DNA from 3 places in the Clostridium fungisolvens genome. Region 3 is predicted to be linked to each of the others. Evidence: riboswitches for the same ligand, from Rfam matches in the RefSeq annotation. Region 3 holds a riboswitch; each other region holds the start of a gene.

Region 1 (10,560 bases), on a different contig from region 3:
AGTTTCATGTCCGTTAGCATCTATATAAGAAACTAAATTTCCATTTCCATCATAGCTATACTTTAAAACACTTTGATTTGGCAGTGTTATTGCACTTATCCTACCTTCATCACTTAAAGTTATTCCAAAAATCTTTCCAGAAGGTGAAGTTATGCTGGTTAGCTTGTAGTCTTCATTATATGCTAACTTTGTAGTATTGCCTTTTTCATCAATTTGAGAATCTAAAAGCCCCATCTTGTTAAATAGGTATGTGGTTATGCCATCAGTTATTTGATATCCTATATTTTTTCTACTATCATCATTTACTAAAGAAAGCTTTAGGTTTTCTCCTACAGGTCCACTATAGCTTCCATCACTGCCTTTTCTATAGTAAATAGTGCTTCCGTCACCTTGACTGAATATTATAGTTCCATCTGCTAGTGCTGATAAAGACTTGTTAAAGTTAAAGTCCCACTTCACTCCAAAATATCCGTCATGGGTTTCTTCCATTGCATTATAGGTTCTTTTTATGGAGAAATCTCCATTAAAATCAGTTGCACTAGCATCATCAGCTTCATATAAGAAGTTACCAGTAAGCAAGTTTATTGGCTCGAAACCATAAATACAATGCTTCTTTCTTCCCATAAGTGCACTATCTATCTCTTTTTTTCTCGCATCCGTTAAAGATGGAGGTGTATATGGCTTACCTGCATTTTTCTTAGGATTTCTTATGAAAAGAGTGTTTCCTTCCACAAGCAGTGTATCTCCAACTTTGTTATCACTCATTATCACAGAATTAGGAACACCATAAAAGCTTGCTATGTAAGGTATAGTGTCCTTAGCTTGAACTTGATAAATCTGAAAATAATCACTATAGCCTGTGTCACTAGTTTGTCCATCTAAGGTTGCAGTAGCTTTAATCCTATAAAGCTGATTAAGCTTTGGTGTCAGTATTTTATCTGCCTGCCAGTTACTATCCTTTCCCTTATACACATAAGCTTTAGGGAAAAGACTGGAGTACATAGCACCATCAGGATATTTGTAGATATAGCTAGCCTCTGCACTTCCTTTAAAATCTGGATTTTCAACATCTAACTCGTAGTTTACTGTAGAGGTTGGCTTTACTAATCCATCTATAGAGATTCCATCAACTTTAAGACTTCCTTCACTATCGTGTTCAGTAATTGGTCTTAAGTTTATATTTGGTGCGCCAAAAGGCATGTTAGTATCTACACCATCTACAAATTCATAGAATATCTTAATCGATGGTCTCTGAGTTGTATATTCATTTTTATCTGTTGAAAAAGCTTCACATTGTTGAGTTTCATTTAGATATTGCAAAAGTATTCCGTTGTTTGCTTTCCCATTTACCCAATCACTTACTATTTGCTTAATATCAAAATCAACAGCATGCGCATTAGGCGTTACCATTGCAGAAGAATAATATGTTTTATTCTTCGGTTGGTTATTCCAAGTTAATCTAGTTATATCATAGCTATCATCAACACTATACAAACCAACTTCTCTGTCATTATTTCCAAAGGAAGTAGATTGAAACATCTCAAGAGTTGCTGATGTAATTGTAGCTTCTTTAGGAACCTTAGCATTAACATCAAACTTAAGATAAGTCCTAGTTTTCTGGAATCCATTTGTTATACTTGAATTATTCCCTGATTTCACACCATCATCCGTTCCAACATAGCTATAACCGTTATTCAACGTGTTGGTATTAGGTGCATTTTCTTCAGCACAGGTTACATTGATCTCTGAATTAACAAAACCAGTATCAGGATCAATTTTTACTGGATAAGCTCTCTCTGGTGCCTTAAGCCAGTTTTCATCTACTGTCACAGTAATAATATCTTTACCAAACAGTTTCTTTTCTAGCTTTATAGTTAAGTTATTATTTGTTTTTCCAGAAGCATCAGTCATAACAGGAGCACTTAGTATAACCGTAGGTTGTTGTTTACCTGCTTCATATCCTCTTATTGAATTAAATTCTTCTTTAAGCGTTAATCCCTTGGTGCTAACTGCATATTTAAAGGTAGATTTGTCAACATAGCGATTAAGTATAATGTCTTCCTTAACACTATCTGAATTTGCAGTATATTGATAATCTACACCATCGAAAACATCATTATATAAAACTGAGTTTTCTGCAGCTGCACTTCTAGAAAAATCTCCTTCCATAGGAAACAAGTTGATAGAGACTTTCCCTTTTTGTATTGCTATACCTTTGTCCTTAGTAATTTCAGTTGGAAGGTTTACCTTATAGTCATTGGCTTTATTTTCATAATATCCGCCACTACTATTTAGGTTTAGAGTATTATCTACTTCTTGGTAGTTTCCCTTCTCATCTTTAAAGTTGACCTTATCAAAGAAGATTTGTTGTACTTCTGTTTTTTTATCCAGCTTATAAGTCTTACTATTAGCTGTTCTTTTGCTTACTACTTCCTTATCCTTAGTATAAGTTTCTTCTTTCTTTGATTTAGTTACACTTGGTTTCCTAAGAGCCTTCGTAGACTTGTTGTCAGTCTGACTTACAGAACTTACTTTTTCAGCTTCTTTGTTGATGTCCTTACCGTAATACTCTCCCTTTTGCGGCTGCTTTGCTAAGTTTTCAGCGGCATATACGAGTACATCATTTGAAGAAAAAAGTAAATTAGAGAAAATCAAAAAGATACATATGGCCCTTATTAGAATGTTTCTTTTCATCCTACACCCCCTAATAAGTCCATAGATATGAGCATATTGAATTTTAGACATGTGAATAGATTTCATAGAATATATAAATGAAATATACCACTTAGGTAACCCGGCTACCTTAGTATTTAAAATACCTTAGGCCCGTAGCTTTGCGTCTTTATCTTTCAATAAATTTGCCTTTATCTATGGTTTTTTAATAATATACATCCACTTATGGAATAATGCTTTAACAATTGTAATACTTTTCCCATACAATTACTAATTTACATTTAATCCATAATTTAATAATCGTATTTATTAATAATTTATTAATAGTTAGTTTACTAATAGTGTAGATATCTTCTTTTATATGTAATCAGTTTTGTTATATTTTCATATGAAACTTTATGATTCACTGTGACTCCATTGACATCTTGTTAGTCCATTATTTTTAGCATCATATGCCAAATTAAAAGACTAGCAACAATGTGTATGTAAAACCACATTATTGCTAGTCTTTATATATTATTTACCTTCATTTATCTTCTCAGCAAGATCATTTAGATAAACCCATCTGTCCATCTTCTCTTCTAGAAGCTTTTCTGTTTCTTCCTTTTCTGCTATAAGTTCTTGAAGAAGAGAATAGTTTGTGCTAGCTGCATTTATCTTAGCTTCTAGTTCGCTTATCTTTTCTTCTATTCCTGCTATAATCTCATCTATTTCGTCATACTCTCTTTGCTCTTTAAATGAGAACTTTAATGCTCTTTCTTTTTTCTTACCTTGATTACTATCCACAGCTTCTGCTTTTTTATCAACAGTTTTCTTATTCTTTTCTTCTGAACTGTTGATATCTTTTTGTCTATTATCTTCTTTATAGTCAGTGTAGTTACCTGTGTACTGATCTACCTTCCCATTGCCTTCAAAGGAGAATATCTTAGTTGCCATTCTATCTAAGAAGTATCTATCATGGGATACTGATATAACTGCACCAGGGAATTCATCTAAGTAGTCTTCTAATATTGTAAGGGTCTCTATATCGAGGTCATTGGTAGGCTCATCTAATATAAGAACATTTGGTGCTTCCATTAAAACTCTAAGTAGATATAGTCTTCTCTTTTCTCCACCTGACAGTTTTGATATTGGAGTCCATTGATCTGCTGGTGGGAACTTAAATCTTTCAAGCATTTGTGATGCACTTAACTTATATCCTTCTTCATTGGATATAAATTCTGCACCTTCTCTTATATAATCTATAACTCTTAAAGAATCATCCATATGATAAGTTTCTTGAGAGAATGCACCTATCTTAACTGTTTCACCAACTTCAACATCTCCGCTATCTGGCTTAATCTTTCCACTTATTATATTTATTAAAGTGGATTTACCCATTCCGTTAGGTCCTATTATTCCTACTCTATCATCTCTAAGTAATATATAACTAAAGTCATCAATAAGCTTTCTATCACCAAAAGACTTACTTATGTTATTTACTTCTATTACTTTCTTTCCAAGACGAGTACTTGCTACGGATATCTCAACCTTAGAATTATCTATATCTATCTTTTGCTCACTTAGTTCTTCAAATCTATCTATTCTGGCCTTCTGCTTTGTACTTCTAGCCTTAGCCCCTCTTCTTATCCAAGCCAGTTCTTTTCTTAAAAGATTTTGTCTCTTCTTTTCGCTAGCAAGTTCCATCTCTTCACGTTCTACTTTTTTCTCTAGAAAATCACTATAGTTTCCTTTATAGGTATAAAGGTTACCCTTATCAAGTTCTATTATCTCATTGACAACTCTGTCTAGGAAATATCTATCATGAGTTATCATAAGCAGTGCACCTTTTCTTTTATTAAGGTATTGCTCAAGCCAATCTATAGTATCGTTGTCTAGATGGTTTGTAGGCTCATCTAATATCAATAGATCACAAGGACTTATAAGAACAGCAGCTAAGGCTATTCTCTTTCTTTGTCCTCCAGAAAGATTGCCTACCTTTGCATTAAAATCTGAAACCCCAAGTTTATTTAAGATAGCCTTTGCATCACTCTCTATACTCCAAGCGTTCATGCTATCCATCTGACTTGTAAGCTTCATTATCTCTTCGCCAGTGGCAGTATGACTTTCCATTGCTTTCTCGTATTGTCTTATAAGTTTCATTAAAGGAGTATCTCCTCTAAATACTTGCTCTAATACTGTTGACTCTGGATTAAAATCTGGACTTTGAGAAAGGTATTCTACTCTTACGGAGTTGCCCTTCACTACCTTTCCTTCATCAGGAACTTCTACTCCCGATACTACCTTTAAGAAAGTAGTTTTACCAGTACCATTTACACCAATGATACCAATCTTATCTCCTTCATTTATTCCAAAGCTTATATTATTAAAAAGTTTCTTTTCACTATAACTTTTTGATACGTTCTCTATGGTTAAAAGATTCATCTATTAATTCCTTTCTTTGTGAATGATCTTATTATATAGAGTTCCTAGCTCAACTATCAATTTATACATGCCCGAAAATCCCCAGAACTCGCTATTTTCGAACAAGTATAAATTAAGTTTCGACATAGGAACTCTTTAGAAGCTTCTCATCAAATTTTTAATGCAAAATTATTAAGAAGTACTCTCTGTTTATCTATAATACGTCAAGCAGTTCACACTATCTCTGATTATATCTTATGTGTATCTGCTTTTCAAATGGAATTACCTTGCAAGGCGCATAAATACTATATATTCATATAATTTTATAATTATATGATTAAATAAATATTTAAATATTTAAATATATAAATAGTTGTATAGTTATCTATTTACATAGTTGTATTGGAATCTATAAGAAAATAACTGATGTTGACTCGTGGAATATACTTTGTACTGTTTAGGTTTAATAAAAATAAAAGGCGAACCTGTTAAAGTTCGCCTATGATTATAAATACTTACTTCAATAGCTAACAAAACTATGCCTCTACCTCTTTACTACTAGCTACATTCTTATCCACATTAAAGTTATATATTACTCCTAAAATTATAAATAAAGCTCCAATAAACTTACCCATTGAAAACTTATGAAAACTAAAATAATCTATGACCATTCCCATTACAATTTGTCCTACAAAAATAAGCACCATAGAGTAGATAGCTGGAATCTTAGGAATAACTTTATTTGATAAAACTATTACTACAACTCCTAATAGTCCCCCAAGGTAAGCATATATAGGTATACTATTTATATTTATTTCTGTCATAGGTGCTGCTGTTCCAGTAGATCTTATTATTATATATAACAACAAAGAAAAAGAAAGTCCTGTTATATAATTTATAAGAGTTCCCTTAAGCCCACCTATCTTTTCTGCTAGCTTCCCATTTATTATCATTGAGAGAGTAACAAAGGCTCCCCCTAAAACTGTCAACAAAATATTTAACATCTAAAATCCCTCCCTAATATAAGGCCATCACTACTATTCCAAGAATTATAAAAGCAAAGCCTAGTAACTTCTTTTTTTCAAAGCTATACTTTTTCATTCCAAGAAGACCAAAATGATCTATAACCGTGGCAGCAGTAAGCTGACCAACCATTCCTAAAGATATTGAAAGTGATGCTCCAACTTTAGAAAAGGTCAGATTGTTTATCAGAACCACCATTACCCCAATTAATCCTGCACTTAACAGATATAACGGTACCTTATGAAGATCCATAGAAAACTTTTCTTTCTTAACTACCATAACAATTATTACACTTATAAGTCCTACTAAATGAATTACTACTAAAGAAAGATTATTTCCCACACTAGCCTGAAGTTCACTATTAAAACTAATCATTATAGTTATGATAAAACCTATAATGACGGTAAATAACTTATACATATTTTTATTTGTCCCCCTAAAATTATTTTACTGATATCCGATATTAACTATTATCATGTTGGTTTTACTTTTAATATTATTTAGAAATTAAGTTGTTATGCAATCTAAACTTATCGGTTATCCATAACTTAAGATATCAAAATAAAAGAGTTTATCATATGACATATGTCACTTTTCTATTTTTTTATTTATAGTTATTGTCTATAATATAGTTATAAAGACGAAATACTTCACTCCAAAATCTATTTTCTAACGAAGTAGTACATATTAGATACTTTTATTTACACACCATGGAGGTGTTCTATATAATTAAAATTAATAACAGGTCAACTATCGAAGGTTTTAAGGAGCTTCATAATATAGATTCATATTTTAGCAGTGACATGACCACACATATGGAAATACACATCTTTGAAAAAGGTGAACTTGTATATAGATCAAATGAGGAAATTGAATATTTCTATTTCCTAGTTAAAGGCAAATGCAAGGTTTATACCTTACTTCAAAATGGTAAGTCACTTCTTTTAAGATTCTACAATCCTCTAATGGTCATGGGTGATCTAGAGTTTATAAGTGAAAGCACTGCTAATTGCAATGTGGAAGCGGTACACAGTTGTACTTTTATAGGCATTCCACTGGGTGTTATAAGAAAATATGCTAAAGATGATGCCATATTTTTGAGGCATATATGTAAAACCCTATCAGAGAAGCTTGCTACGTCTGCAGTATCTAATTCTATAAATCTTCTTTATCCTTTAGAGAATAGGCTTGCAAGTTATATGCTTGCCATATCTAGTGAAGAAGATCTTTCAACTAGTTTAAAAGGCATAGTAGCTGAACGTTTTACTGAAATTGCTGAACTTTTAGGCACAAGCTACAGGCACTTGCTTAGGATAATAAACAAATTATGTGACCAGAAAATTATAGCTAGAGATGGGAATTCTCTAATCATATTAGATTATGAAAGGCTAGAAAATTTAGCTGGGGACTTATATCAATAGCTTTAAAGCATATAAATGTAAGCTTCACATAACAACTTACATGCATTTACTTAGTAATAAAGTTAAAACATATAAACGTTAACCTTAAATCAGAAAGGAATACATATACATGGATTTTAAGCAACTTACTTACTTTCTTGAAATTGTTAAGCAAGGTAATATAACTAAAGCCTCTAAAAAGCTTCATATCGCTCAGCCTCATCTAAGTCAGCAGCTAAAAATGCTTGAAGATGAGCTTGGGGTTAAATTGATAGAAAGAAGTACTAGAAAGTTTCAAATAACTAGCGCAGGACAAATACTTCAAAATCGCTGTGAGCAGATGATTGAACTAATGGATACTACCCTTAAAGAAATAAAGGATATTAAGGATGGTCTTAATGGAACTTTATCTATTGGAACAATTTCTTCTGAAGGAGATACTCTGCTACTTAATAAGATAATGAATTTTTATGACAAATACCCAGGTATAACTTTCGATATAAGAGAAGGAAATACTAAAGAAATATTAAAGCTTCTTACTGATGGTTTTATAGAGATAGGAATAATACGTACTCCAGTAAATTCTGAAGGCTTTGAATCAATATATTTAGAAAGCGCTCCAATGGTTGCCGCAACTAAAGGCAATATATATTGGGATGAAAAGACTAAGCAGATTCCAATAACGGAACTTGCTAACAAACCACTTCTTGTAAATAGAAGGTTTGAGAAAAACATATTAGAAGCTTGCGAAAATGCTGGTTTTGATCCAAATATCTTCTGTAAGATAGAAGATACACGATCACTTTTAACCTGGGCTAATAAAGGCATGGGAGTAGCTATTTTGCCTAAGGATTGGGTAGGTTTGCTTAAAAACTCTAATTTAGTATTTAAAGATATAGATGAACCATCTCTAATTACAAAGACGGGGATCATATGGATGAAAGATAAGTATCTATCAGCTCCAGCAAAACGCTTTTTAGAGATATTTGAAATTTAAGTAGTATTAACTTTTAATATTATATTCCAATCAAGGCGCCGCACTAGAAATACTATATTAGTAAGCATTTATAATTGAATGCCTATCTGGTAAGCTCATCAAAGTATTAGATAGAGTGGCACCTTATTTTCAATGCATAAATTAGATAAAAGAATAAAAAAGGCGCACATTACTTAACAACCATTTAAATTTATACTTATTTATGTATGAATTCAATAATTATTAAGTATTTTTATTATCTATTTTATTCTGTTATAATAACCCCAGAAGATATATTTTCCAAAAACATATAATTTTCGGGGGCTAATTATGATTTTTTTTAATGCGTTACAAAGCATTCTAAGTATAGTAATAATGATAATTATAGGATATTTATTAACTTCAAAGGGTTGGCTAAACGAAGAAGCTTCAAAAATATTCTCTAAGCTGGTATGCAATATAGCTTTACCATGCCTTATGCTTGTTGATCTTATGAATAATTTTAGTAAAGATAAATTGATCCATTTAGGAAGTGGACTTATCATTCCCTTCGTATCTATGGCAGCTGGATACTTTATAGCAATTCTAGTTTCTAAAACATTAAAAATAGATGATAAAAGCGCAGGTACTTTCCGTTCTATGTTTTTTGTTTCTAGTTCGATTTTTGTAGGACTACCTGTAAATCTAGCTCTTTTCGGAGAATCAAGTGTTCCTTATGTGTTACTTTACTATATAGCAAATACTACATTCTTTTGGACTTTAGGAGTTTATGATATAAGTAAGGATGGAACAATCGGTAAATGCAGTAAGATATTTTCTAGTGCAACCTTAAAAAGATTAATTTCCCCTCCACTTATGGGCTTCATATTAGCTCTAATTTTAATAATGCTAAATATCACTCCACCAAGATTTGTAATGGATACGTGCAAATATGTAGGTGGACTTACCACTCCATTATCTATGCTATTTATAGGAATAACTATGCATTCTGTAGATTTCAAGGAAGTAAAGATAAACAAAGATATGATTGCATTATTTATAGGAAGATTTTTAGTATCTCCACTACTTGTATTTCTACTATGCTTATACTTCCCTATACCTCCACTTATGAAAAACGTATTTATAATTCAAGCTGCAATGCCCGTTATGACAAATACCGCAATAGTTGCAAAAAGCTTTGGAGCCAATCATAAATACGCTAGTCTTATGACTGTTACAACCACTTTGTTAAGCATACTCTTTATCCCTTTTTATATGATTTTATTGTAATATAATTATATAAATAAAAAAGTTACCACAAACCATTCATAGGCTTATGGTAACTTTTAATTTATATTATAGTGAATGTACTGTATCAAGTGCTACTTCAATCATATTTGTAAAAGTTGTTTGTCTTTCTTCTGCTGAAGTTATTTCATCATATATGAAATGATCACTTACTGTTAGTAATGCTAATGCATCAACACCATGCTTTGCTGCTAAAGTATAAAGTGCAGCAGCTTCCATTTCTACTCCTAAACAGCCGAACTTAGCCCATATCTTCCACTCTTCAGTAGTATCTCCATAGAAAGTATCTGAACTAAATACATTACCAACCTTAGGATCGAAGCCTTTTTCCACTGCAAAGTCATAAGCCTTTCTTAATAACTTAAAGCTAGCTGTTGGTGCAAAATCTCTTCCATTAAATCTAATTTTGTTTATATTTGAATCTGTTGATGCAGCCATAGCTATTATAAGATCTCTTACTTTTACAGATTCTTGATATCCACCACAAGTACCTACTCTTATAAGATTCTTAACCCCATAACTTTGTATAAGTTCACTTACATAAATTGATATTGATGGTATACCCATTCCTGTACCTTGAACCGAAACTCTTTTTCCTTTATAAGTTCCTGTAAATCCATACATTCCTCTTACTTCGTTATAACAGATAACGTCCTCAAGAAAGTTTTCAGCAATAAATTTTGCTCTTAGCGGATCCCCCGGTAATAATATACTTTCAGCTATTTGTCCTTCTTTCGCATTTATATGAATGCTCATCTCCATACCTCCATTGAGTACCTTATAAGTACTTATATTTAT
Region 2 (10,560 bases), 4.1 Mb from region 3:
TTCTTAGAATGAACACAGGCTCCTTTTTACAATATATATTATAGATTAACTACCTTAAGCTATTATAAAAGCTACTTGTAAATATATCTCTATTTGAATTGAAATTGCTCATAATGCATATTTATATTTTCAAAATTGCTCTTTTTAAATTGGTTCTTTAGACTCTCTCTCATTCCCTTAGGTCCGCAAAAGTACACATCTTCAACCATACTAAGTTCTGCATAATTCTTCATTTGCTCTACCGATAGAAAACCTTTGTCTTTGAAGTTAAATAAATGCAACCTGACATTTGAACCAGATGCCAACTTTTCTAATTCCTCTAAATATGCTCCATCTTGCTCACTATTGTAGGCATAAAAGAAGTCTATAGAATACTCTTCTGTTACCTTTGCTTGTAGAAAACTCCTGAAGGGTGTAACCCCTATGCCTCCAGCAATCCAAATCTGATTCTTACTTCCTTCTCTATAATCAAATTTGCCGTGAGGTCCTTCTACTACAAATTCATCTCCAAGCTTTAATGTTTCTAATAAAACCTTTGTATCATCACCAAGTGACTTAATTGTAAATTGAATTTCTCCTTTCTTAGGAGCCGCACTTATGGTAAATGGATGTGAGGAAAACTTACTACTCTTTCCAGGAAGCTTAATGAATGCAAATTGTCCTGGTTTAAATTTTATACTATGCCCTAAAGCCTCTCCTGTAATCTCTAGTGTACCATCTGATACAATTTTAAGTTTACTAACCTTAAATTTAAACTTAAATGCTGCTTTTTCATAAATAAAGACACTATAAAATATTGAAATAATTCCTATGAAGTTAATTATATTTAGCCATATACTAAATGGATCAAAAGAAAATACCGGGTAGGTAGAACTTCCGTAATAATGATATACTCCCATCATATACGCCACAATCATAAATTTATGGATAGCCTTCCATCTTTCATAATTTAACTTTTTCGCTACAATTGCAGTTATTATGAGTATTACGAACAGATATAGACTAAAGCTACCATACATCGCATATGGATCTCTAGGTATTGGTATTCCGGCTTTAATCTCAGCTCTCTTTCCCATTTCAATTGTTATATTGTGAATAACAACTAAGAGCAACGCTGATATACTTAAGTATTTATGATATACATACGACTTATCAAGCCCATTGAATATATAGTCTAAAATCTTATTCCGTGTAGAGATAAAGTTTACTAAAGCAAAAGCAACCAAGGCAAATGCGGCTATCAACTGCGAATATTCACTCATTGTAGATATCTCCCTAGTTGAGCTTACAAATAGCCATGTTACAAAAGTTATTAACATACTAAATATAATAAATAAAAAACCTAACTTCTTTTTCATATTAACACCTCTCAAATAAATTCTATTACCATCTCTATTTTCTAGCTTTACTATATTTTAATGAGGCTATAGTAAAACAACTCTTAATTCTCTCATAGGAAGAATATATTCCTGCTAAAAATGTAGAATAAAGCAATATACTAACAATGTAAATTTTATTACTTGAATTAAATAAACTTAAAATGCAGATTATACCTGGAATTAAGAAAAATATAGCTGAAACTGTTCTCCCAACTCTATCAAAAATAAATGGATGTTCCGATGAAGTTTTATAAAGCTTAATAAAATTAGAAGTTGCAACGAATTCTAAAAACTTAATACAAACAAACACTAAATACCATAAAGGTAATACATGAGTACTTATTAGTGCTGCATAAGAAGAAACTATATATAACAAATCTGCTAATACGTCTAATTTAGCACCAAGAATGGTAGCTGCTCCTAATCTTCTTGCAATCTTACCATCAAAGAAATCCGAAACACATATCATTATAAATAAACTTATTAATGTCGAGTTATAATCTTGTCCATATAGAAATTGCTTAAAAATAAGAAAATCAAATAAAATTGTCATAATTATTCTTGCTATAGTCATACCATTAGGTATACTTCTTAAAACTCTATCCATATCCATCTCCCCTAAACTCTCTTAATTCCTTATCTATCTTAAATATAAACTAGTTAAATTAACAAAACCTTAAAACTAGCTGAGAATTAGCTGAGAATTATGTAAAAACTATACTTTTTTTGTACTGTATCTTACAGCGGATAAAAGACCTAGTTATAAGCAAAAATATAACCTATCTACATTAAATCTAAAATTATAATTAGGAGGTTCATAAATGCTTAAGAAATCATCTAACATCTTTACATTAATAACTGCTAATATTCTTATAGCAACTTTTTTATTAATAGGATGTGCAAGTACTGGAAATAGTAGCATTTTATCAATTAATAAAATTTCAAGCAGAACAACGTTTGAGAATAAAACTGCTGATTCTCAAATGTACATAAGACCAGACAATGTTAGTATAGATCGGGCAAAACAACTTTTGATAGAAGGCAATAAAAGATATGTTGATAATAAAGTACTAACACATGATATAAGCGATGCTAGACGTAAGAAACTATCTACAGATGGTCAGAAGCCTTTTGCAGTTGTGTTAAGTTGCTCAGACTCTAGAGTTCCACCTGAATTAGTGTTTGATCAAGGACTAGGTGATTTATTTGTTGTTAGAAATGCTGGAAATGTAATTGATCCTATTGCATTAGGAAGCATAGAATATGGAGCCGAACATCTAGGTGCCCCATTAATAATTGTTTTAGGTCATGAAAAATGTGGTGCAGTAAAAGCTGCAATTGAAGGTGGTACAACATCTGAAAATATTACAGCTATAATAGATCAAATAAAACCATCTTATAATAAAACTAAAAATAATAGTCAAAATGCAGATGAAATTTATAATCTAACAATTGATGAAAATATAAAAAATTCTATGAATTTGATTAATAAAAGCTTAGTTATTCAAAAGTTAACTGCCGAAAGGAAGATAAATGTAATTGGAGCCAAGTATCATATGGATACAGGTAAAGTAACCTTTGATATACAGTAGCATTTTTGACAAAAAAGTGCAGCCTTTTAATTAATAAAGGCTGCTAAAAATTTTAATTATATAATATACTCCTTTAATATTTTCTCAATACTGGCTGCAAAATTATCCGCAGCGCCCCAATCAAACTTAAAAAGCCAGCCTTCTGAGCTGCCTGTAGCTATAGCTCTTACATCTGTGTATCCTTTAATATTATCTATTATTACAACTAGTGCAGCCCTATTGCTAGTTCTCATGTAGTATTTTTCATAAACTAATGTTCCTGTACACACTCCATTTTCTAACTCAAAGAACTCTTCGTGTACTAAATCTGCACTTTGGCTATTCTTTACTAACGAAAATGCTTTATTTGGGGTAATATTAACCTTAAAATTATATTTACTCATAAATCTCCCTCCTTTATTAAAAACAATATATCTATTACCTTATATAAATAGTACTAATATATGTACTCTATAATAATCACTTGTCACTAACACATAATTTTACACATCAATATCAATATGCCTTATTAAACCAGGTTTTAACAATACCCTTCTGTATTGTTTATTTACGCTCTATATAGTAAAATTATCATATTAGATATAAAAGAGTAAACTTATTAGTATATATGCTATATTATATTACTTTAAAGTTAAATTTATATAGTTATATTTTTAGTGGTTTTCTAACTATATATCTAAAAAAATTAAAAAGTGAAAAAGGCAAACCATGGGAAACCATGAGACGCAAAGCCAAGGGCCTGTACCACATTTTATCTTGTGGATGGCAGCCGGTTACCACAGGGAATACTAATTTCAATTCTATAGACCTACTTAAGGTCTGTCTTTTCCCTATTTCCCTTTTTCACAAAGAAAGGTAGGGTCAAAATGAAAAAACTTTTATGCAGCAGTTTTCTATTTTTAGCATCACTGCTACTATTCTTCCAACTGGCACCACCAGTGGAAAAAGTCTATGCATTAACAAATAACAATGTGTTACCGCCAAGCAACCTGTCAGTCCAACTTACTACCCCAAGTGATGCGAAACTCTCTTGGAGCTCTGTTTATGGAGCTACTGGTTATAATGTTTATGGAATAACTGATGGTCAACTTAAGTTAGTTGGTACAACAACATCAACCTCTTATTCTTTTAATAACATTCCTGAAGGAGATTATAGTTATGTTGTATCAACATTAAGTACAGATGGAGAGTCAGGACCTTGTGCCCCTGTTACTTTTAATGTTACTTATCCAAATATGACAGCTCCAACTGCATTAACCAGTAAAATTCAAAATGGTAATGATATAGTTTTAACTTGGACAAGCTCTCAATATGCTAAAACTTATAACATTTATCAGATTGGTGCTGATAGCCAAAAGACATTAGTTTCTACATCAAGCACACCGACTTATACTATAACTAATGCACCTGCTGGAAGCTATACTTATGCAGTTTCAGCAGTAAATCCACTTTATGGTGAATCTTCAATATCAGCCTCAACTAATGTAAATATGGTTTTACCAACTATGACAGCCCCAGGTAATTTTGCTTATTCAATATTAAACGGAAATGATATATCTCTGAAGTGGAACGCTGTTAGTTACGCTACAGGCTATAAGGTTTATCAAATTATTGATGGACAAAAAACTTTAAAAAGTACCACTACTGGTACTAGTATTTCATATACTAATATGACTGCTGGTGACTATACGTATGAAGTTCACTCTTATAGCGACAGATTTGGTGAATCTCAAGATGGATCTCAACTGACATTTACTCTGATACTTCCAGTAATGCAGACACCAGGCAGCTTAACTTATAGTATTGCAAATGGTAATGATATTACCTTAAAATGGGCAGCTGTTCCATATGCAACTAATTATACAGTTTATCAAATAATTGATGGAGTAAAGGTTTTAAAAAGTACGTTAACAGGAACAACTGTTACCTACTCTAATATGCCTGGAAATGACTATATTTATGAAGTTCATTCTTATTCAACTCGTTTTGGAGAATCACAGGATGGAAGCCAAATAAGCTTTAATTTAACTTTGCCATCAATGGAAGCTCCAAGTTCCTTAACATATTCTATAGCAAATGGTAATGATATAACTTTAAAGTGGGCCTCAGTTCCATATGCAACCAATTATAGAGTGTACCAAATAGTTAATGGCCAAAAAGTTTTAAAAAGCACATTAACTGGAACTAGTATAACTTATACTAATATGAATGGTGGAGATTATACTTACGAAGTCCACTCCTATAGTGATAGATTCAGCGAGTCAACTGAAGGAAGCAGTCTTTCATTTACACTGACACTTCCGGTGATGACACCGCCAACAGACGTAGTTCAAACTATTAAAAGTGCTACGGATTTCACCTTGAATTGGACAGCATCTCCTTATGCTACGAGTTATAAGGTATATCAAATAGTTAATGGCCAGAAAGTATTAAAAAGTACAGTTACAAGTACTACTGTTTCTTATACAAATATGACTTCAGGTGATTATAGCTTTGAAATTCATTCTTATTCAACCCGTTTTGGAGAGTCTTCAGATGGAAGTACTATAATTGTTACACTGAATGGACAAACAATGCAGGCTCCAACTAACTTAACATATAGTATTACAAATGGAAATGATATAACTTTAAAATGGACCGCTTCACCATATGCAACAAGCTACAAAATATATCAAGTAATTGACGGACAAGCAGTTTTGCAAAAAACTGTAACTACTACTAGTGCTAGTTTTACCAACATGGCTGGTGGTAATTATGATTACCTCATAAATTCTGTATCTACAATTTTAGGTGAATCTCCGGTAGGAGCAGAAACTGCCTTTACTTTAGTTTTACCAACAATGGCCGCTCCAGGTAACTTAACTTATAAGATACAGAATGGAAATGACGTAGTATTGACGTGGTCGGCAGTAACATATGCTAATAACTACAAGGTTTATGAATTAATTGATGGTCAATTAGTGTTAAAGACTACAGTATCAGCTACAACAGCAACATTAACTAATGTACCAGAAGGTGATCATACTTATGTAGTTAATTCAGTAAGTACACGTTTTGGTGAATCACTAGAAGGAAGCAATGTATCATTTTCACTAACTTTCCCTACAATGCTTGCACCTGGAAACCTTACTTATAGCATTGCAAATGGAAATGATATAACTTTAAAATGGAATTCAGTAACCTACTCAACTGGGTATAACATCTATCAACTAATTAATGGTCAAAGGGTATTAAAACAAACAGTTACTGGTACAAGCGTTACATTTACTAATATGCCTGAAGGTGACTATAACTTTGAGATTCATTCTTATAGTACACGTTTTGGTGAATCTCAAGATAGTAGCCAAACTAACTTCACTTTAGTTTTCCCAGTAATGCAGGCTCCAAGTAACTTCACTTACACTATTGTAAATGGTAACGACATAACTTTAAAATGGGGAAGTACATTATATACAACAAACTATAGAATCTATCAGATTATAAATGGACAAAAAACTTTAAAACAAACAGTTACTGGTACTAGCATTACATTTACTAACATGCCTGAAGGTGACTATAATTTCGAGATTCACTCATACAGCACTCGTTTCGGTGAATCACAAGATGGTAGTCAAACTAGCTTCACTTTAGTCTTCCCAGTAATGCAAGCACCTGCTAACTTAACTAATACAATCGTTAACGGGAATGATATCACTTTAAAGTGGAATGCATCTTCTTATGCAACAGCTTATAGAGTATATCAAATTGTAAACGGACAAAGAGTATTAAAACAAACAGTTACCACTACTAGTGCTACATTTACGAATATGCCTGAAGGTGATTATAGCTATGAAGTTAATTCTTATAGCAGCCGTTTTGGAGAATCACCAGTAGCAAGTCCAATAAATCTTTCATTAATCTGGCCTGTAGTACAGCCTCCAAGTTTAGTTGGAACTATATCAAACATTAATAATATAACTTTTTCTTGGCAGTCAGTAAGCTGGGCAAATGAATATAGAATATATGAAACTACTGATGGCAATAAACAACTATTATACAAAGGAACTGCTTTAAGTTATAAAGTGTTCAATTTATCAGAAGGTACACATAGTTATCAAATCACGGCATATAGTACAAGATTTGGTGAATCACAACTTTCTACAGCATTAACAGAAACTATTGTTTATCCTGATATGCAGTCACCAGTTGCCACTTTAAAGGTTTTAGATCAATCAAGTGCTCTAATATCTTGGAACTTTGTCACTTATGCTAATGGATATAACATATATGAAATTATAGATGGTAATGCAGTATTAGTAGCAAAAAATATAAATAATTTATCTTATACACTAACTAATCTTCCATATGCAAACCATCTATACTATGTTACATCATACAGTAATTCATTTGGTGAATCATCTCCATCTAATACTGTTTTAGCGAAACTTATAGTTGATACTGAAGCACCTATTACTAATATTGATGCTTCAAGTAATTGGACAAATCAATCACAGGTATTGGTTAATTTATCTGCAACTGACAAAGATACTGGTGTTGCAGCAACTTATTATTCTATAGATGATGGAGCCTTTGTAACTGGAACATCATTTACAATAAGTAAAGAAGGTATTACTAAGATTTCCTTCTATTCTGTTGATAAGGTAGGTAATATTGAATCTGTTAAGACAGCTTATATAAAAATTGATAAAACTGCACCAGTTACTACTTCTAATATATCTGACATTTGGTCAAATAATGATGTAACTGTAAACTTAAATGCTACTGACTCACAAAGTGGAGTTGTTAAGACCTTCTACTCAATTGATGGTTCTGATTATATCGAAGGTTCTTCATTCACAATACAAACTGAAGGAATTCATACAGTTTCCTTCTACTCAGTAGATGCAGCTGGAAACATTGAATCAGCTAAAACTGCTTATGTAAAAATTGATAAAACTGCACCAGTTACTACTTCTAATATATCTGACATTTGGTCAAATAATGATGTAACTGTAAACTTAAATGCTACTGACTCACAAAGTGGGGTTGCTAGAACTTTCTACTCAATTGATGGTTCTGAATACATCGAAGGTACTTCATTTACAATACAAACCGAAGGAATTCATACAGTTTCCTTCTACTCAGTAGATGCAGCAGGAAACATTGAATCAGCTAAAACAGCTTATGTAAAGATTGACAAAACTGCATCAGTTACTACTTCTAATATATCTGATAATTGGTCAAATAATGATGTAACTGTAAACTTAAATGCTACTGACTCACAAAGTGGCGTTGTTAGAACTTTCTACTCAATTGATGGTTCTGGTTATGTTGAAGGTACTTCATTTACAATACAAACTGAAGGAATTCATACAGTTTCCTTCTACTCAGTAGATGCAGCAGGAAACATTGAATCAGCTAAAACAGCTTATGTAAAGATTGATAAAACTGCATCAGTTACTACTTCTAATATATCTGATAATTGGTCAAATAATGATGTAACTGTAAACTTAAATGCTACTGACTCACAAAGTGGCGTTGTTAGAACTTTCTACTCAATTGATGGTTCTGGTTATGTTGAAGGTACTTCATTTACAATACAAACTGAAGGAATTCACACTATTTCCTTCTACTCAGTAGATGCATCAGGAAACATTGAATCAACTAAAACTGCTTATGTAAAAATTGATAAAACTATGCCAACATTATCGATGTTACTAAATGGAGAATATAAGCTTGGTACATTACTTCAGCTAAATTATAATGTATCAGATAATCTTTCTGGTATAGCTAGTGAAAAAATGGTAGTTTTCGCACCAAATCAAACTACTGGGGAAATCATGAATAATGGTTCCACTCTTAACCTCGATAAACCTGGAGTTTATAAGGTTGTTATCACTGCAACCGATGCGGCTGGCAATAGCTACACAATAGAAAGACAATTTGTAGTTTACATTCCAGCAAACATTGAAGTAACATCTAAAGTCATTAAAGGAAATAATGGAGTATTTACTGTTCGTGTTGATCTTCCAACAGGATATTCCACTAACGGTTTAGACCTTAATACTGCAAAAGCTAACGGTGTAAGCGCACTTAATAGCAATAACGGATACTACAATCAAGCAAAAATCGGTCAATTTAAATTTGAACGCTCTGATTTTTCTTGGTCTTCTTCAGAAGTTGTTATTGAATTCCGTTGCTATATTAATGGTTATTTGGTAGTAGGTCAAACTACTGTTAAAGTTCAAGTATAATTATATTTAAAATTATTAATCCCTCTGCAAATAGCAGGGGGATTTTAATTTTATGCAAGTTGACTATAAATTAAATTGATCATTTCATAATAATTCCTTTTTCTAATAAAACACTTCCATCTGAATCTTTCAAATCAACCTCAAGCCCTTTTCCTCATAAAATAATCTCTTCCTTTTCATTCCACATAATATCCATCTGTTCTAAGTCCGCATCTTTTCCCAATACTACCCAAGTTATCAATACTACTTTCCACAATTACTTCTAATTCGGTAATATCACCTGTTTTATAATTAGCATCAGGCAAATTATATTTTTTATAATCCTCATCATATCTAGCTATCATATTCTCAATCTCTTTTGATATTTCATTTTGAACTTCTTCCATGTTATGTTTTGCTTTTGAGTAAAAACCTTCAATAATTCTCTTTAATTTATATTCATGTCCATTAAATATTTCATATATATCTTGCTTGTATTTATTTGATTCCATTAATGTACTATGAATAATTTCTTCAGCTTCAAGCTTGGCCCTTTCTACAATTTCAGCAGCTTTTCTTTCTGCAGAAGACTTTGTTTCTAAAGCAGCTTGTTCAGCATTAATCAATACAGATTTAATTAAATCCTCTTCATCTTTATACTCATTTATCTTAATTTTTAATTCTGATATTTCCTCAATTAATCTATCCTTCTCCTCCACCAATTTTTCAATATATCCATCAACTTGATTTGTGTCATATCCTTTAATAACCTTTGTAAATTTCCTTAATTGATTTACTCTTTTATCACCCATAATATTTGCTCCTCTATTTAAAATTTAAGCTATTTTATTCAATATTTCTTCATTCAAAATTCCATTCATAAAACTATATGCTGAATATTTAATTATAGGAGATGTATTTTCTTTACTTACAATTATCCTTAATATACTTAATGACTTAGAATAATTACCTTAATAATCTTATCCTTAATTGAATTTAGCATGATTTTCTGCTTTCATATCTATCCCATTATTCTAGTAATTTTGTACTAAATACATATGTGAAAAAGTTTAAAAAAATTCTGTTTGTTAATTATAAATATGAAACCTTAAAGAAATATTCTAATAATGAAAGGTCTCAGGAAAAACCTGAGACCTCTTTTACTTATAACAGCTTTATAAAAACAACTTAAAGCTACCGTCTATTAAATTAAATCGAAAAAGCTCAACTGATCTTTTTCAGGAAGACCGTTTAAACATCCAAACTTTCTAAGTGAATCTATAGCTGAATTACCTATTTTAGCACGTTTTTTCAGATCTTCTATAGAATTTATAGGTGTATCATCCTTTATAGCCTCTTGTATTGCATTGTATATTC
Region 3 (10,560 bases):
AATCATACTATCCTCATAACAAAATCATTATATTTATCACTTATAACATGAGTTGCACAAGAAACACATGGATCAAAGGATCTTACAATTCTTCCAATTTCAGAAGGAGCTTTAATATCTTCAATATAAGTTCCTATTAGAGCTTTTTCTATAACGCCCTTATTGCCCTTAGAGTCTTCTGGTGATATATTCCATCCAGAAGGTGTTATTATATTGTATTTATCAATTTTTTGATTAGCTATGCTAATCCAATGTCCTAATGCACCTCTTGTAGTATCTCTAAGACCTGTTCCTTCAGAACTTTGTGGTATCTCCCATATCTGCTGAGTAGCTTTTAAAGGCTTTATAATTTCTAAAAGTTTTTCTATTATATCGCATATTCTCTTAACTTCTATAACTCTAGCTGTAACCCTATCTAATGTAGATACACCATTATTATATTTCCCACTTATCCACAGTCTTGCAAGTGGCCCTACCTCCATTGGCATTCCATCATATCTTGCTGCCTTAACCCATGTATAAGGATCCTTCTTATTAGTATTAGAAGGTGTACTTCCACCCCCAATGGAACTTGGGCTATAGGTATAAACAGAATCCTCGGCTATTTTTGTAGGATCAAAATCATATCTTATATTATTTATCATCACTCCACTTTTAACATATGTCTCAGATTCATTGAAACTATTATCAAAAGCTCCATAACTCATAAAATTACCATAACCTTTTCCGTTCTTGAAATCCTCACCGTAATACCTTGAAATAATATTAATATCATCTAACATTACGTTATTAATAAAATCTTTAATAGGTGCTAGTATAGATTTTAATTCTATAATATCTGTTACTGAAACATTGGCTGTGACACCTCCAACAAAAATCCCATGACTGTGAGGTACTTTTCCACCTAATATAGCCAACATCTTATGTGCATCTCTACTATATTTAAACGCTTCTACATAATGATTGCTTAACTTTGTATTTAAATCCTTAGGTAGTTTATATTTTCGTCCATTATTATCGTTTACTGGGTTTATATCTATTTGTACATAATCAGGTAAAGTAAATTGATAAAAATGTCTTATGTGATTTTGTAAGAATTCGCATCCATGCATTATTTGTCTAACTATACTCCCACTCTCTTCAGGCTGGATTTTCAAAGCGTTTTCCAAGGCAACAGCAGATACAAATCCATGCGCAGTAGAGCATATCCCACATATTCTTTCAGTAAAATAAATAGCATCAAAAGGCGATCTTCCTTTTAGCATTTCCTCAAATCCCCTAAACAAAAAACCATTGTTGCGGGCATCTATTATGACGTTCTTATCTATAGTTACTTCAATCTGCATAAAGCCGCTTATTCTCGTAATAGGATTTATAACAACTTTTTCACTCATAACTTTTCTCCTGATTGAAAATTAATAAAAGGTTCCATATCATCTGGAAATCCTTTGTTTACGCATCCAATACAAGGGGTATTATCTTCAACTGGCCAATTGACTCTATCATTCCATTTCCTTAAAGCACAATCTGATCTTGTAATAGGACCTCTACACCCCAATTGATACATACATTCTTTATCACCTAGCTGTTTTGCAAATATTTTCTTATCAAAATAGGATCTCCTTGAACAATGAGTGTGTATAGTTTCTTCGTATAAAAATAAAGGTCTATATTCTGAATCTAACTGTGGCAATCCAAATGATATTAGATGAGCTATAGTGCTTATCACCCATCTAGGATTTGCAGGGCACCCTGGAATTCTTATGGTCTGATATGATTGATTGCTTAGAAACTCAATAACACTTTTACTGGAAGAAGGATTAGGATTTGCTGCAGAAATTCCCCCATATGATGCACAGGTACCCACTGCTAAAATATATTTTGCTTTCCCTGCAGCTAGAGTTACTGCTTCTGCCCCTGAGATACTTTTCCCATTATAATTAGCTACGATATTATAAATTCCAGCGTCTTTAGAAGAAACTGCCCCTTCTACCACCAAGATAAATTCTGTATCTAAGGTTTCAAGAAATTTATCAAATGCCCTTTGCCCCTCAGCTCCCATAGTGCTATTATTGTAAGTCATATTTACCATTTCAGATAGAACATAATAGACATCTGGTGTAGCTGCATCTAAAAGCGAAATTATATTTCCTGAACAACCGCATGCTTCTAGCCAAATTAGATTTATTTTCTTTAGCCTCTTATTTTTAAGCTTCTCTAATGTAGATGTTATAATTTCTCTTTGACATACCTTTCTTGGCAATTTTACCTCTCAAAAACATAACTATTAGTAAATTCTATTCTTCTATAATTATCTTTATACTTTTAAAGTTTATTTTTATATGATTACGAGAACAACTCTCTATTTACTATAAACATTAGCTCTAATCTACTAATTTTATTATTATAACGAAAAAAGCTTACCATAAAAATGGTAAGCTTTCTTCTATTTGCTTGTAGTTGTACCTGTGTCTGTAGTTTGTGCATATTTACGAATTATAAAAATTTCAACTCTTCTGTTCTTAGCTCTTCCTTCAGCTGTATCATTACTATACTTAGGTCTATATTCGCCATATGCTTGTATAGAAATCTTGTTAGTACTTACTCCACCTGATCCAACCATAAAATTCATAACATTTATAGCACGCATTGCGCTTAAGTCCCAGTTTGATCTAAACTTACTAGTACTTATCGGAACATTATCTGTATGTCCAACAACCTTGATTTCATTATCTAGTCCCCGTACCATTTTTGATATTTCAAGAAGTAATGGATTAACACCTTGTAATACTTGTGCGTCCCCTGAATTGAACAGTACTGCATCCTGTATAGATACTTCTAAACCTTCCTTATTAAGCTCAACTTTAACCTTATCAGCATATCCCTTACTTTGGATTTCTGATTCTAAGCTTTGTTTAAGTCCATTCATCGTATCTTCTTCTTTTTGAGTATTGGATTTCTCTGCCGAGGTCCCTGCATTTGCTGCTTGCGATTGAATAGCTGCAGTTGTATCAGTTCCACCTTCCGACATTACAGAGGATCCGCCTGAAAATATAACATTAAACTCAGCGCTAAGCCTTTGAAGCTTTTGTGAATCTACTTTACTCATAGCAAACATAACTATAAAAAGTGCCAATAGGAGTGTAAGCATGTCCGCATAAGGTATAAGCCAAGTTTCATCTACATGCTCTTCATGATGTTCTTTTTTCTTTTTCATCATTTATCTCCTTTACTTTTCAGCATTTGCACTAATAACCTTTTCTCTTTCCTTTGGTTCTAACATACCAATCAATCTAGCTTCAATACTCTTAGGATTCTTTCCAGCCTGAATAGCTAGTATACCTTCAAGTATAATTCTCATTGTACTTATTTCTTCATGGGATTTTCTTTTAAGTCTAGATGCGAATGGATGGAAGACAACATATCCGAAGAAAATACCATAAAGTGTAGCAACAAAGGCTCCTGCAATCATATGACCTAGTTTCTCTGTATCATTTAAGTTACCAAGAGCTCCTATAAGTCCAACAACCGCTCCTAAAACTCCTAGTGTAGGTGCTGAACCACCTGCTGTAGTAAATATTGAAGCTCCTGCTCTATGTCTTTCTTCCGTTCCATCAATTTCAATCTCTAATGCTTCAACGATATCCGCTGGTTCTACACCATCGACAACCATTTCTAATCCTTTTTTCATAAATTTATTTTCCATAGCTTGTACAGTACTTTCAAGTGCTAATAACCCATTTTTACGAGTTGTTTGAGCCATCTCTACTATTTGTTTTATTATTTCCGCAGGATCTTCCTTCCCTTCTCCTTTAAAAAGCTTTCCAAAAAGTCTAGGAATATTAAGAAATTCCTTTTTAGGGAAAGAATTCATTACTGCTGCTGATGTTCCAACTAGAATGATTATTGCTGCTGCAGGATTTAATAATACAGCTATGTTTGCCCCCTTTACAATCATACCTACGACAATTGCTAGAAGACCTGTTATAACTCCTATGACTAGAAAAATATCCAAGATTTCATCCTCCTCGTAAAATCGCTTATTCGACATATTATTATTCTTTTCGCAAGTTTCATAAATGTATCATATCATAGTAAATATTAATTTAGAACTACCTATCAATAAATGAACTAATGTAATATATAGCAACAATAATATTTTGTTTCATTACCATCCAGTTAACTATATCCATTACCACATATTAGCCAAAACTTAATCTTGTATTTCTAGATATCCTAATTTACACTTACTTTAATAGATCTTGACAATATATAAAAAGCATCACTTTTTAGCGGTGCTTTTTATAGGTATTCCTACTATTAAATTTTTCGTATAGTATAAAAATTACTTGTGCTATTTCATAAAAAAATCATATCAAAGTTGTTCATTAATTTTTGCTTAAAAAGTTAAATTTTTCAGTTTTTGCTTTTAAAAGACTTTATCTATATAATTCTAACATATTATTCACATTACTTTCAACATACTTTAATATGTTTTGTCGATTATTGTTATTTATACTACTGTTATTAGTCATTTGAATTTTACTTCCTTATACAGTCCATTATCTATTTATAAAATCTTCTCTATACGGAGTAAACACATCCAATAATACTCCCTTTTTAAGGCATCTACACCCATGTACTACATTAGGAAGCTTATATAATGTATCACCTTTTTTAACAATATTTTTGACCCCACCAATTTCAAACTCAAATTCACCTTCTAACACATATGAAAGTTGAGTATGTGGATGACTATGCAGGGTTCCTACTGCCCCTTCTTCGAAATGTACTTCTACAGCCATTAGTTGATCACCATATGATAAAATTTTTCTCTGAACTCTTTCTCCTGCTGGTTCAAACTCGCAATCCTCTGAGTATACAAAAGCTTTATTCATTTTTAATCCTCCATGTTCATTTATACTATAGATAAACTACTTTATATTTAAAGTTCAAATACTGAAGTAGTTTATCTGTTCTATTTATCTCTAATCCACCTACACATACAAACTAGCCATGCTAATTTAAGTATTTTTCTGTATATAATCATATCACACTAGCTATGTGGAGATTAAATTTCCTGAAAAATAAAAGAAAATAGGCATCCCTTTCGAGAATGCCTGTTAAAAACTTATAATTATTTCCTTAAAACCATCCAACTCATTATATGATGAATAGCAAATCCACCAAAGCTTGAGTTTCCACTATAGCTTGTATAAACTTTGTTTAGTTCTTGATTCATATAAGCTTGTCCCTCTTCATAGAAACTGATGTTATCACCTTCACTTGATTTCTGAGTTTCAACTCCAACTGTAACAGTAGTACCGTATTGCTTACCTAAACTTAGTTCTTTAGAAACTACGCTAATTATCCCATTTGTTCCTGCAGCAGTATCTCTGTAAGCCATTATAACTACATTCTTTACATTCTTTATTATCCATTCAGCCAAGTTACCAGTTCCATACTTTGTGTTATAAGTTACACCATCAAACCAGAATGGAATATCTATCGCCAGTTGTATTCCTAAAGCATTTGTGTTGCTCACTGCATTTAACAATAAACTTTGATAATTAGCTAAAACACCATTCATATTCTGACTATATTGAGTATTTAAATATGGTTCAACATCTAAGTGAACACCATTGAATTTTTCATTAGCTAATGCAGATTTTTGATATTTGGTCACCCAATCAAAAAATTGCTGTTGCTTATATACACCACCATCTGATACCCAGTCTGGATCACCATCCAATGCTTGTACACTTATATTCTTTGAAGAAGCTTTCTTTATAAAACTCTTATAATAATCAAGATTCAAGCTATAATTCACCTGAAGGTATATGTTCTTTACATTGTTTGCAACCGCAAAATTAAGAATATTATCTGAATTCTTTACAATCTGTTGTGTATCCCACAACCAGGTTGAATTTTGCTTGCTTACAGTTTGATTAACTGTAGTGGTCTTAACACTATTCTTATTTGCTGCTAATGCTTGTGTTGGGATAATTAAAGATACTGCCATAAATAGTGCTAAGAAAAACTTTGATTTTGACATATAAACTCCTCCTATCGAAAGCCGGGAGGGTCCTAAAAGGAATCCTGGCAACCTGGCAACCATGCGGTATATAACCGTTTAGGCCCATAGCTTTGCGTCTTTGCCTTTCGACAAATTTGCCTTTTTCAATTATATTTTTTATTTTACCACTATGTACTTATGTGAAGCTTTAACATATAAAAATTATTATTCTCCTGGTTTTATATGCATACTAATCATATCTAATCTACCAAAATTTAATCATATTTATATATTATCGCTTCCCATAGAGCCTATGGTGCCTTTATTATATGCTAAATAATAAAGCTTTGTAATATGAATTAATAAATTTCAAGCATAAATATGTTGGTCTTTTAAAGGTTTTTTTGTCACATTAGTCCACATTTCACCACTAGCTGGATAAAACTTTAATTTAATTTTAATTGAGTATTTCTGTTATCTTCGCCACTAAACCTATTTCTTTTTATTTTTCCCCATTTGTTTCTAAACTTTTTAAATCTTATAATGGCATCAATTCTAAAAAGTGTTGTCATTTGTCTATATCCAAAGTTCTCTAAGATTCCATACCACGAAAGCTTTAAGAGCTGCTTTACGGATGGATACTTACTAAAGGTATATTCCTCCAGGAGAATTGCACCTATTGAAAGGACTATTCCATAAAGTATAGATGCCACTAAAAACAATATAAAGTATGATGTATTTAATAAACCAAACGCATATGATAAAGGAATAAAAATATATCCTAGAATCTCTATTACTGGACCAAGCATTTCAAAAATCCAAAAGTATGGTACTCCAAATAATCCTACTACACCATATCTAGGGTTTAAGAACATTTCTTTATGTCGAAAAAGGCTATCCATAAGTCCTATCTGCCATCTTCTTCTTTGTCCTCTTAAATCTTTTATCTTTTCAGGTGCTTGTGTCCAACAAACTGGATCTGGTATAAACTTTATCTTATATTTAATTTTATTCTTTCTCAAGTTCTTATGAATCTTAACCACTAACTCCATGTCTTCACCGATTGTATTATCCACGTACCCCCCAGCCTCTATAACTACATCTTTTCTAAAGGCACCAAAGGCTCCCGATATAATAAGAAGACATCCCAAAGCATTCCATCCCATTCTACCAGTTAAAAAGGCTCTTAGATACTCTATAACTTGAAACATTGCCAGATTGTTTTTAGGTAATCCTATAGCTCTTACCTTTCCTTGCTTTATATTACTGCCATTTGCTATTCTTACGATTCCACCCACTGCCACAGTCTCTTTGTCTTCAATAAATGGCATTATAACTCTGACCAATGAATCGCTTTCAAGCACTGAATCAGCATCTATTGATGTAAATACAGGATACTTAGATATGTTTATTCCAACGTTAAGGGCATCAGCCTTTCCTCCATTTTCTTTATCTACAAGAGTTAAATTAGGTATATCTAAGTTTTTATAGATTCCATTAACCTTTTTTGTCTTTATCAAATATCTTACTGGCTGGTTTATTTCATTTAATCCATAAGCCTCAACTATCCTTTTAAAGGTTTCATCCCTTGATCCATCATTCACTACTATTATTTCAAAAGATGGGTAGTTAAGTGATAAAAGCGATTTTATACTATCTACGATTGTTTTCTCTTCATTATATGCAGGTACAAGCACCGATATTGGTATCATATTTGTTGAGCTTGTATATTTCTTGTAATCAGAATAATGCATCTTTCTAATGTAGTCATATAGACTAAAGGCTGACAATACTAATTGAATAAAGTATATTGAGTTAATAGCTAAAACATAATATAGTACAAAATTATTAAAATCTATAATTATCTCTTTTATTATGGTTAAGTTCATACTACAGCCTCCTCGTGTTTAGAATTCCTATACTTGTTTATTTGACTTACTAATTCCATTCTTTCTGGCTCATTTGAATTCTCAAATAATTGAACTCCATTTTGAGAATTTTCTATAGCTGAAATAATAATATCCTTTGCAAACTTATCTTCACCTTGAAATACATATGATATTATGTTTATTCCATTCTTATGGTTAAGTATAGCTGTGGCTGAGTTGTATCTTACATACCACTGTGCATCTGTTAGTGAATTAGCTAATGGTGTGAGCACTTTGTCACTATCAAAGTTACTCAGAATTTTCGCAGTGACTGCTCTTACTTCCCATTCACTATCTTGTAAGAGACTTATTATTGTATCAAGATAAACTTCATCTCCCATACTTCCTATAGCCTTTACTGCAGAAATTTTTAGTTCTTTATTTTCACTGCATAGATATTTTGAAATATCTTCGTTAAGTATCTGATATTTTAAATTACCGGCTGACTTTATGAATACGGAAGCCATGAAACTATTATCTGAATTGATCATATATCTATAAATCTTTTCTTTGTCACCTTCGAAAGTATCAACTACTTCAATTAAACTTCTCTCACTTAAAATTATTGCTGAATCTATATCTTCGAAAGCCTTTATAAAAGAATCTTCATCTCCTATTTTGGCAAGTGCTAATAAAATATTATATTTTAAATCACTATTTGAAGTATTTACTTCATCAAGTAGGGCTTTAATAGCTTGTTCGCCTCTCAAATCCCCTAAGTTTTTTGCAGCTAATGCCTTATGAAAATAATTTCTATTTTTTAAATTTGCAATTTCATATTTTATAATATCAATGCCTTCGCATATTTTAGTTAATTTACTAAAATAGTTTTTATCTTTATTTTCAAAATGATAAAGCATTCTTTCTTCAATTATTCCTCTTTTATCTTTATCCTTACTTAATACTTTAATCTGTTCCAAGTTATTATAATTTAGTCCTTCGGCTGTTATTCCACTGACGATAGAATCAATAAGTGGTATTATTTCTTGTGCATGTTTATTTAATTTTTTATTTTTATATAATTCTATAACTTTTTCATAAAATATATAGAAATACAGTAATACTATTATTATTGAAAAAAATCCTATTGATATATATACATATTGATCCATAATAACCTCCCTCAAATTTTAATGTAAATGTAATAATGATTTAAAGCTTGAAACTGATTCTAATATCCTATAGATTTAAATGCATCTTTTATAATGTTATATGAAAGTTTAAGCCTTTCGTGATAAGTGGGTGTTTCCCATTCCTTCCAGCTATATAATTTCATTTCACTATTATCAACTACCTTATTGTCCCTAATTAAAATTCCACCTTCATATAATCCATCTATTTTTAACGGAGCTATATCTTTTTTCTCATAAAAATTATCCATGATCATTTTTGAAGAAGGATCCATAACATTTAATAACTGCCAAGGTATCCTAATCTCTATCTTATCTTTGTTTACAGAAAAATCCGTTAAAGAGTTGAAATCCTTATTCTTTGGATTACCGTCTCCTTTAACAAGTTTTCCTGTTTCATACTTTTCTAAGGGAATTGATTTGTTGTCCTGTGGAAGATACAGCTGCCTATTTAAACAAAGGTACATAGGATTAAAGATTCCTGTATCTTTCTTCTCATAAGTTGAATTCTTATCTATCATAGAAGTACCATCTTTCTTAAGTGCCTTGTACGCGTACATATAATAGAAAGAATCATAATAAGCATCCACAACTATCCTAGATCCTGCTTTTTTATCTAAAGCTATTATCATATCTGTAGGTCTTTTTAGTTCTATGTTTAAGTCTTTATATTTTAAGTTACCTGACTTTGGGGTTATATCAATTGGAATAAGTAACTTATCCTCATCAAAATTAAAATTTTTAACGTCTGCCATAATATATAGATATTTTTCATCACTTTTAGTATATATCTTCATATTATCATCGCTTATTATAGGCTTATCCTTCTTCCAATCTGATACATCACCATCAACATAACATATACTTTCCTTATTTCCAGGGTCAAAAGCTAATATCCCAAATTCCTGCTCATTTGTCTGTGTATTGGACCAGTAAGCTCTTCTATCAGCTATATCAAGATCCATATTGTTCCATGTTCTTTTAAACCATTCGTCTTGCCAGGTGAATATAAGTCCTCCAGCATATCCTTCATCATATATATCCTTAAGCATAGCTACATCCATTTCCCCTTGACTCTTTTCATCTAAGTTCCCTTGATTGTACCCCATATAAACACTTCTATGCGCCATTCCCCTTGCTGCAGGAACACCAAATTCGGCAACTAATACAGGAACTGTATGTTCTTTAATTAAGTCTTTTAAATATGCCTTATAAGTATCTACTTTACCATTTTCATCTTTAAAGCTTGAATATTCATGTTGATAATTCATAGAATCTGGATAATACGGATATATATGATAAGCTGCAAAAAGCCCTGATTTAAAAGTGTCTTTCTTCTTTATATGTTCCGTATTAACCTCAGCCATATCTTCAGTCTCCAATGGTTCATTTGGATGCTTTAACACATCTGTTGTAACCCAATTAGTGAAACTCACAGGCCTTTGCATTTTATATTTTTCAGTCTCATATTGTATTGCATAATCTC

The links. Region 3 has a riboswitch for cyclic di-GMP ahead of bsdtw1_RS02935 (amidase). Riboswitches for the same ligand answer to the same signal wherever they lie in the genome.
Region 1: another riboswitch for cyclic di-GMP. It lies ahead of bsdtw1_RS22670 (DNRLRE domain-containing protein); the one in region 3 lies ahead of bsdtw1_RS02935 (amidase).
Region 2: another riboswitch for cyclic di-GMP. It lies ahead of bsdtw1_RS21370 (OmpL47-type beta-barrel domain-containing protein); the one in region 3 lies ahead of bsdtw1_RS02935 (amidase).

What each region holds. Positions count from the first base shown of each region.
Region 1 covers NZ_BLZR01000002.1:60,830-71,389, forward strand. Annotated here, with positions in the region: gene bsdtw1_RS22670 (DNRLRE domain-containing protein) at 1-2,694, opposite strand, end outside; cyclic di-GMP riboswitch class I at 2,786-2,873, opposite strand; gene bsdtw1_RS22675 (ABC-F family ATP-binding cassette domain-containing protein) at 3,190-5,097, opposite strand; gene bsdtw1_RS22680 (DMT family transporter) at 5,613-6,080, opposite strand; gene bsdtw1_RS22685 (DMT family transporter) at 6,094-6,519, opposite strand; gene bsdtw1_RS22690 (cyclic nucleotide-binding domain-containing protein) at 6,915-7,520, shown strand; gene bsdtw1_RS22695 (LysR family transcriptional regulator) at 7,630-8,496, shown strand; gene bsdtw1_RS22700 (AEC family transporter) at 8,806-9,744, shown strand; gene deoD (purine-nucleoside phosphorylase) at 9,811-10,518, opposite strand.
Region 2 covers NZ_BLZR01000001.1:4,820,943-4,831,502, forward strand. Annotated here, with positions in the region: gene bsdtw1_RS21350 (ferredoxin reductase family protein) at 90-1,358, opposite strand; gene bsdtw1_RS21355 (CDP-alcohol phosphatidyltransferase family protein) at 1,393-1,986, opposite strand; gene bsdtw1_RS21360 (carbonic anhydrase) at 2,201-2,971, shown strand; gene bsdtw1_RS21365 (DUF6054 family protein) at 3,028-3,354, opposite strand; cyclic di-GMP riboswitch class I at 3,662-3,752, shown strand; gene bsdtw1_RS21370 (OmpL47-type beta-barrel domain-containing protein) at 3,838-9,204, shown strand; gene bsdtw1_RS21375 (DivIVA domain-containing protein) at 9,381-9,995, opposite strand; gene polC (DNA polymerase III subunit alpha) at 10,388-10,560, opposite strand, start outside.
Region 3 covers NZ_BLZR01000001.1:769,423-779,982, reverse strand. Annotated here, with positions in the region: gene bsdtw1_RS02965 (hydrogenase maturation protease) at 1-6, opposite strand, end outside; gene bsdtw1_RS02960 (nickel-dependent hydrogenase large subunit) at 3-1,394, opposite strand; gene bsdtw1_RS02955 (hydrogenase small subunit) at 1,391-2,263, opposite strand; gene bsdtw1_RS02950 (flagellar motor protein MotB) at 2,447-3,217, opposite strand; gene motA (flagellar motor stator protein MotA) at 3,230-4,015, opposite strand; gene bsdtw1_RS02940 (cupin domain-containing protein) at 4,563-4,898, opposite strand; gene bsdtw1_RS02935 (amidase) at 5,138-6,055, opposite strand; cyclic di-GMP riboswitch class I at 6,099-6,186, opposite strand; gene bsdtw1_RS02930 (glycosyltransferase family 2 protein) at 6,463-7,905, opposite strand; gene bsdtw1_RS02925 (HEAT repeat domain-containing protein) at 7,902-9,056, opposite strand; gene bsdtw1_RS02920 (family 2 glycosyl transferase) at 9,116-10,560, opposite strand, start outside.